DNA from 2 places in the Faecalispora anaeroviscerum genome. Region 2 is predicted to be linked to the other one. Evidence: predicted binding sites of a transcription regulator. Region 2 holds the regulator's gene; the other holds the start of a gene.

Region 1 (3,956 bases), 1.0 Mb from region 2:
AAACCGCTTTGACAAGCTGATCTTTCCAGAAAAAGGGGATGAAAACGGAGAATTACTCGGTCATCAGACCACAGATCTGATTGGAAAATGCTACGGGGTCTTCAATGCTGATGCCTTCGATCAGCATTGCCTGCGTATACAGGAGCTGCGCGTACTCCGCAAGCTTGTCCTGATTCGTTTCGTACAGCTTCTGCAAAACAGCAAACACCGGGTGAGTGGGGTTCAGCTCGAGAACGCGCTGAGCCTGTACCTTTTCGGCATTCGGCATGGCGTTAAGCACCTTTTCCATCTCCAGAGAGATGGCTCCCTCACTCGACAGGCAAACCGGGTGGGATTTCAGGCGCTGGGAAACGACGACGGATTTCACCTTGCCGTCAAGCGCCTTCTGCAGGAATTCCAGCAAATCCTTGTACTCTTCCTTCTGCTGATCGGCAGTCTTCTTTTCCTCTTCGGTTTCCAGACCCAGATCGTCGGAAGAAACGTTCTTAAACTCGTGACCGTCGTAGGCTTGCAGAATGCGCAGCGCAAATTCATCCACCTGATCGGTCAGGTACAGCATTTCTAGGCCTTTTTCGCGCAGAAGCTCCGTCTGCGGCAGCTGCTCGATGCGCGCTACACTCTCGCCGCTGATGAAATAGATGTCCTTCTGGTCTTCCTTCATCCGGCTCACATATTCTTTTAATGTAACCGGCTTTTTCTCGCTGGAGGAATAGAACAGAAGCAAATCCTGCAACAGCTCCTTATGCTGGCCGTAATCGGAATATACACCGTATTTCAACTGCAGGCCAAAGCTCGAAAAGAATGTCTCATAATCCTCGCGGCTGTTGTTCAGCATCGCTTCCAGTTCGGATTTAATCTTCTTTTCAAGCCGGCTTTCGATCAGCTTAAGCTGACGATCGTGCTGTAGCATCTCGCGGGAAATGTTCAGCGACAAATCCTGAGAATCGACCAGGCCGCGCACAAAGCTGAAGTAATCCGGCAGCAGATCGGCGCACTTCTCCATGATCATCACACCGTTGGAATAGAGCTGCAGACCCTTTTCGAACTCCTTGGTGTAGTAATCGTAAGGAGCCTTGGCCGGGAGGAACAAAAGGGCGTTATAGGTAGCGGTTCCCTCCGCGCTGGTATGGATGATGCGCAGAGGCGCTTCGTAATCATAGAACTTGTCGCGGTAGAACTGCTCGTACTCTTCTTTTGTAATCTCGTTCTTATTCTTGCGCCACAGAGGAACCATACTATTCAGAGTTTCATCCTCGCGGTAGGTTTCCGTTTCGTTTTCGGTTCCTTCCTTCTGGCGGTGCTTTTCCATTTCCATATGGATGGGGTAACGGATGTAATCGGAATATTTTTTCACAATGGAGCGAATGCGGTACTCCTCAAGAAACTCGTCGTAATTATCTTCTTCGGTAGAAGGCTTGAGGTTCAGGACGATCTTCGTACCGTGACCCTCTTTCTCGCAGGACTCAACCGTATAGCCCTCAACGCCCTTCGACTGCCAGCACCAGGCCTCTTCGCTGCCATAGGCACGGCTGTACACAGTCACACAGTCGCTGACCATGAACGCGGAATAAAAGCCTACTCCGAACTGACCGATAATTTCTACGTCATCCTTCTGCTCCATCTGCTGCTTAAAATTCAGCGAGCCGCTTTTCGCAATGACGCCCAAGTTATTTTCCAGCTCTTCCTTTGTCATGCCGCAGCCGTTATCCTCAATGGTAAGGGTGTGCGCGTCTTTGTCCGGCGTGATGCGGATGTAAAAATCATCGCGATTCAGACCCGTGTCACCATCCTGCAGAGTTCTGTAATACAGCTTATCAATCGCATCGCTGGAGTTGGACAAAAGCTCACGCAAAAAGATTTCGCGGTGCGTATAAATGGAATGAATCATCAATTCCAGCAATCGTTTTGATTCCGCTTTAAATTGCTTCATATCGATTTCCCTTTCCGTACAAATAATAAATTGATACTAATCTACAATGACGATGGAACAACGAGAACTTAACCATATCTCTCCCGCCTTCGGCGGGAGAGATATGGTTAATAGTATTCCATAGTCAAATGATTAGAGTTAGCACTCTAATGGTTAAAGTGCTAACTCTATAATAATACAATAATGGACAAAAAACAAGTCTAAAATGTAAATTTTACCTCTCTCGCGCAGGCGGAGAATCATCGTGATCTACCGTAATAATTGGCTCGCACTGCGGCTCCTGTGATTTGATTCGCTCGTTCAGGTACTCCGTCAGGCGCTTGTCGCTCCAGGAAAAGCGGTAAGGTACGACGATGTCGAAAATAACGCGAGAGTCCTCGGGCTTCCACACTGCCTGAAAATCGTGCATCGTGACTTCGTCTGAAATAGCCCGCAGGCTTTCTTCCACATAGATTTTCAGCCGGTTGGCTCGCTCGTCATCTGTTACCACCGGGTCCAGGTGAATCACCAGGTGAATATTGCTTTCAGCAAGAAAGTCGCGCTCGATTCGGTCGATGATCTCGTGGCTTTCCACAATATTGTGGTCGGCACGCATTTCGCAGTGAACCGAGGCAAAGCAGCGATCGGGCCCGTAGTTATGAATGTTCAGATCATGCAGACCAATAATGCCGGAATAAGATAGAATTCTGCGGTAAATGTCGTCCACCATCTCTTTACTGGGTGCAAGACCCAGGAGAGGATTCGCGGTTTCTACCACCAGGCGGAAGCCGGCAATTAAAATGAACACCGCAACGCCGAGGCCGAGCCAGCCGTCGAGCTGCCAGCCGGTAAAATAAGAGAGTACCAGACCAATCAGCACCGCACCGGTAGAAAGCACGTCGTTCCGGCTGTCCTGCGAGCTGGCAAGCAGCGCGGTGGAATCGATGGTACGGCTGATCTTTCGATAAAACAAACATTGCCACAGCTTAAGCAGCACCGATGCAATTAATGCGATCAGCATCGCCATACCGAATTCAGTGGGGCTTGGGTTCAGAATTTTGCCAATGGAGGTCTGCGCAAGCTGAAATCCCACCATTACCACCAGAAAAGAAACTACCATACCGGCAATATATTCAATCCGCGCGTGGCCGTATGGATGCTCGGCATCCGCAGGCTTTGCGGAAAGATGGAACCCGAACAGGGTCACCAGTGAGGAAGCGGAATCTGTTAGGTTGTTGAACGCGTCCGCCATGATGGCGATACTGTGAAATACAAGTCCGGTAAGCAGCTTGACGAAAAACAGAATCAGGTTGGTTGCAACACCTACCCATCCGGCCAGCTTGCCATACCGTTCCCGCACCTGGGCGCGATTTTCGTTTTCCGGGTCGCGGATAAACAGACGGATCAGCAGCTTTGTCATCAAAAGGCTCCTTCCTTTTCACTATACGAAAATAATGGTACAAATAGTATGATACAAGTACAGCAGTATCTTTCCCCGCCTACGGCGGGGAAAGATACTCACCAATATTTTATATTTCTGAAAACAGGCTGTTGCCCTCGGAATCGATCGCCACAACGAGCGGCAGGTCGCACAGCTCCAGCCGTTTGACGGATTCACAGCCCAGATCGTCAAACGCCACCACCTGCAGAGACTTCACGCACTGAGCGGCCAGCGCCCCGGCACCGCCGATGGCACACAAATAAATCGCCCCGTTGCGGCGGATGGCATCCACTACCTCCTGCGAACGGTTGCCTTTGCCAACCATTCCTGCCAGACCCAGATCGAGCAGACGCGGCGCAAACGGATCCATCCGGCCCGAGGTAGTCGGCCCGCAGGAACCGATCGCCATGCCTTCCGGCGTGGGGGTGGGGCCGGCATAGTAAATCACGGCACCATCAATCGAAAACGGCAAGGGCTTCCCCTCCTCCATCAGCGTGAACATCCGCTTATGCGCGGCGTCGCGCGCCGTATATACCGTGCCGGAAAGCAAAACCTGATCCCCGGCTTTCAAAGTTACAGCCTGTTCCTTTAAGTGTTCGGTGTTCA
Region 2 (3,956 bases):
GGAGCTTCAGGTCACCTATGCGGAAAAAGCAGACCTGCCCGTCTATTTCGATGGCCTGTTTGCCACGCAGGATATGGAGAGCTGCCTAAGCTGGTTCAAGCTGTTCATCTGCAACGTTGTCTCGCGTTACCAGAAGCTCAACCAGGAAAAGGGGCATTCCCTCGCCAATCGCGCCAAGCATATCATCAGCGACCATATTGCCGACAGCAGCTTCAACATCGACGACGTTGCTTCGGTGCTGTATATCAGTTCCAATTACCTGCGCCAGATTTTCCGGCAGCAGTCCGGCGAGTCCTTTGTGGAGTATCTGACGCGCATCCGCATGGAAAAAGCCCTGAAGCTTCTTCAGGATCCCGCCGCCAAGCTGAAAATACAGGAAATTGCTGAGCAGACGGGCTTTAATAACCAGCGCTATTTTTCGGTCTGCTTTAAAAAATACTATGGCAAAACGCCCACAGAGGTTCGCGGGAATTAACCCTGCGTTTTATGTTGCGCTTTGTTTGAGAAATATGTGTAGAGAAACGCCGCCCGGCCTTTGCCGAAGCGGCGTTTCTCTTGCAGCTACTCGCAGCCGGAAAAATATTTAACCCTTACCGAGCGCGCTCGTTGGCTAGGAGAAGAGCCGCCTTACGGTCAGCTTTTGTTTGCACTGTCGGGGGATTGTTCCCCAAACGGATTCCAAAGGTGTCCTTTGGAAGGTCTTTGCTTACTTTCGTCCTTTCACGAAATTAAGTGCCTGCCCCGGCATGAAGGGCAAGCTTTGCGCCAGCAGAATTTCAACGTGAGGCAGCTCATAGAAAAAAACGCTTTTTCATATCAAAACCAAAAAGGAAAATATGCTCTATTTAAGAAATATGTCATTTAAAGAGGAATCTTTCAAGGAAACAGCAAAGGGCGAAAATTTACCGCTTTAGCAAAAATCAGGGAATGTTGCGGCTTTTCCGGCACACATTAATAATTAATTTACATTTGAAATCTTGACAATACCGGGCAGGAATGATAAATTAGTAAATAGGAGTTAGCACTCAAAAGCATAGAGTGCTAAAATCTAAAAATGAGGTGAGGGGAATGGAGCTGAGCGACAGAAAACTGAAGATCCTGGCGGCGATTGTAGATGCTTATGTGAAAACCGGCGAGCCGGTTGGGTCGAAAGCGCTGGCTGCTGATTTGAGTGTTTCCTCCGCCACTGTAAGAAACGAAATGGCCGATCTCGCGGAGATGGGGCTGCTGGAGCAGCCGCATACCTCCGCCGGTCGGATCCCTTCCCAGAAGGGCTACCGCGTTTATATCGACCGGGTGATGAGCCTTCGGCCCGTCACGCAGGAAGAGCAGCGGTATTTGGATGGGATGCTGTTTTCCAGCGCGTACGACCAGCAAAAGCTGCTGGAGGGGGTATCGCAGATGCTGGCGGGGCTTACCCGCTTTGCGGCGGTTTCCACCGCTCCGTCAGGCAAAACGGCGGATATTCGCGCTTTGCAGTTTGTGCAGACGAGCCGCAGAACCGCGATGCTGATTCTGCTGACCTCAGCGGGCACGATGAAACACCAGATTTTCCGGTGTGAATTTGATTTGTCGCCCGAGATTCTGCGGGTATTTTTCCGGGTGCTTAATGAGCGTTTGGCCGGTGTGCCTGTGGCCGCCGTTACTCCGGCGTATATTCAGACCCTGGCCGCTTCTCTCGGCGATTTAACGGTGCTGATGTCCTCGGCGCTCATGGCTCTGCTGGAATCCGCGCAGGAATCTGTTGAACCGGAGGTTCGCCTGAACGGGCAGATGAATCTGCTGTTCCACCCCGAGTTTGAGCGCGGCAACGCCCGCCGGGTGATGGATTTTCTAGAGCGTCCGCAAGACCTGGCGCAGCTGCTGTTGCAGCCGCAGAAAGAGGTTCGCGTGATGATCGGGGATGAAACCCGGCATCCTGAGCTGCGGGAATCGAGCATTATTGTGGCACAGTACACAATCGACGGCCAGCGTGCCGGCGCCATTGGCATTATCGGCCCCACCCGCATGGATTACGCGGGGCTGATTGGCAAGATGGAATACCTGTCCCACACGGTGGGCAGGCTCCTGACGGAGCTTCGTCAGGAAGAATAGCGAAACAACTGAATTGAAGATAGAATCACGGGCTGCCGCGGGACGGCAGCGGAAAGGGGCAATCTCCTTGAGCAAACAGGATGCCGTAAAAAAGGCGGCGAAGCAGGCCGAAGAGGCCGCAGATACACAAAAGGAAAAAGAGTTCAACGCGGCGGAGCAGCCGCAGGCGGAAACACCGGGAACCGATTCGGGTGACGCACAGCTGAAAAAGCTGCAAGAGCAGCTGGAACAGTCCTCTGCCGAGCTAGAGAAGCAAAAAGATCTGCTTCTGCGCACCGCGGCGGAATACGATAACTACCGCAAGCGCACCGAGCGCGAAAAAACAATGGTCTATACAGATGCCACAGCGGATACGATTGAAAAGGTTCTGCCGGTCTGCGATAATCTGGAGCGGGCGTTGGCTCAGCAGGGCGGCTCCGCAGAGGATCTGCGCAAGGGTGTTGAGATGGTTCTCGGCCAGCTGAACGGCGCGCTCTCTAAAATGGGCGTTGCGGTCATCGGGCTTCAGGGAGAACCCTTTAATCCGGAGATACACAATGCCGTGTCCCATATTGAGGATGCGAACCTGGGCGAAAATGTGGTGGCAGAGGTGCTCCAAAAGGGCTACCGAATCGGGGAGCGTATCATTCGCCACGCGATTGTTCAGGTAGCCAACTGATCCCCCTGTTTCAAGAATCCGCTGCGATTTGCCGGCGTTTGTCGAAATCCGGCTTGATTTTAAAAATGAATAACCTAACTTTTTGGAGGTAATAAGTATGTCAAAGACAATTGGTATCGACTTAGGTACAACCAACTCCTGCGTAGCTGTCATCGAAGGCGGCGAGCCTGTCGTCATTTCAAACGCGGAAGGCGCACGCACCACTCCCTCTGTGGTTGCATTTTCCAAAACCGGCGAGCGTATGGTAGGCCAGGTGGCAAAGCGCCAGGCCATCACCAACCCCGACCGCACCATTTCTTCGATTAAAAGAGAAATGGGCAGCGCGTATAAGGTAAATATCGACGGAAAGAGCTACACCCCGCAGGAAATCTCGGCGATGATCCTGCAAAAGCTGAAGGCAGACGCGGAAGCATATCTGGGCGAGCCTGTTACCTCCGCAGTCATCACGGTTCCGGCTTATTTTACAGACGCACAGCGCCAGGCAACCAAGGACGCGGGTAAGATCGCCGGCCTGGATGTCAAGAGAATCATCAATGAACCGACTGCCGCGGCTTTGTCCTACGGGATTGACAAGGGCAACGACCAGAAGGTAATGGTATACGATTTGGGCGGCGGCACGTTCGATGTGTCCATCATTGAGATGGGCGACGGCGTACAGGAGGTTCTCGCTACCGCCGGTAACAACCGTCTGGGCGGCGACGACTTCGACAAGCGCGTGATGGACTGGATGGTCGATAGCTTCAAGAAGGAAGCCGGAATTGATCTGAGCGGCGATAAAATGGCAATGCAGCGCCTGAAGGAAGCTGCCGAAAAAGCGAAAATTGAGCTTTCCGGCATGACCTCCGCTTCGATTAACCTGCCGTTTATTACGGCTGATTCCACCGGACCGAAGCATCTGGATTTGACCCTCTCTCGCGCAAAGTTCAATGAGCTGACCGCTGATTTGGTTGAAAAGACCATGGGCCCCGTGCGCCAGGCACTGCAGGATTCCGGCCTTCAGATTTCCGAAATCAGCAAGGTACTGATGGTTGGCGGTTCCTCCAGAATCCCGGCGGTACAGGATGCGGTTAAGAGCCTGATCGGCAAAGATCCGTTCAAGGGCATCAACCCCGACGAGTGCGTTGCCATCGGCGCCGCGCTGCAGGCCGGTGTTCTGGGCGGCGAGGTTCAGGGCCTGCTGCTGCTGGATGTCACTCCCCTTTCG

The links. Region 2 encodes HrcA, which represses chaperone genes, less so after heat shock. Its sites were predicted from a motif close to TGTTAGCACTCNNNNNNNNNGAGTGCTAACA; they were not measured.
Region 1: a site for HrcA is predicted at 2,067-2,097, ahead of htpG (molecular chaperone HtpG). Genes of this name have one in related genera too.

Annotation. Positions count from the first base shown of each region.
Region 1 covers NZ_CANOOQ010000001.1:1,071,365-1,075,320, forward strand. The annotation lists gene htpG (molecular chaperone HtpG) at 53-1,936, opposite strand; gene QOS46_RS05330 (cation diffusion facilitator family transporter) at 2,145-3,329, opposite strand; gene QOS46_RS05335 (Fe-S-containing hydro-lyase) at 3,439-3,956, opposite strand, start outside.
Region 2 covers NZ_CANOOQ010000001.1:2,117,973-2,121,928, reverse strand. The annotation lists gene QOS46_RS10530 (response regulator) at 1-475, shown strand, start outside; gene hrcA (heat-inducible transcriptional repressor HrcA) at 1,069-2,094, shown strand; gene grpE (nucleotide exchange factor GrpE) at 2,162-2,752, shown strand; gene dnaK (molecular chaperone DnaK) at 2,850-3,956, shown strand, end outside.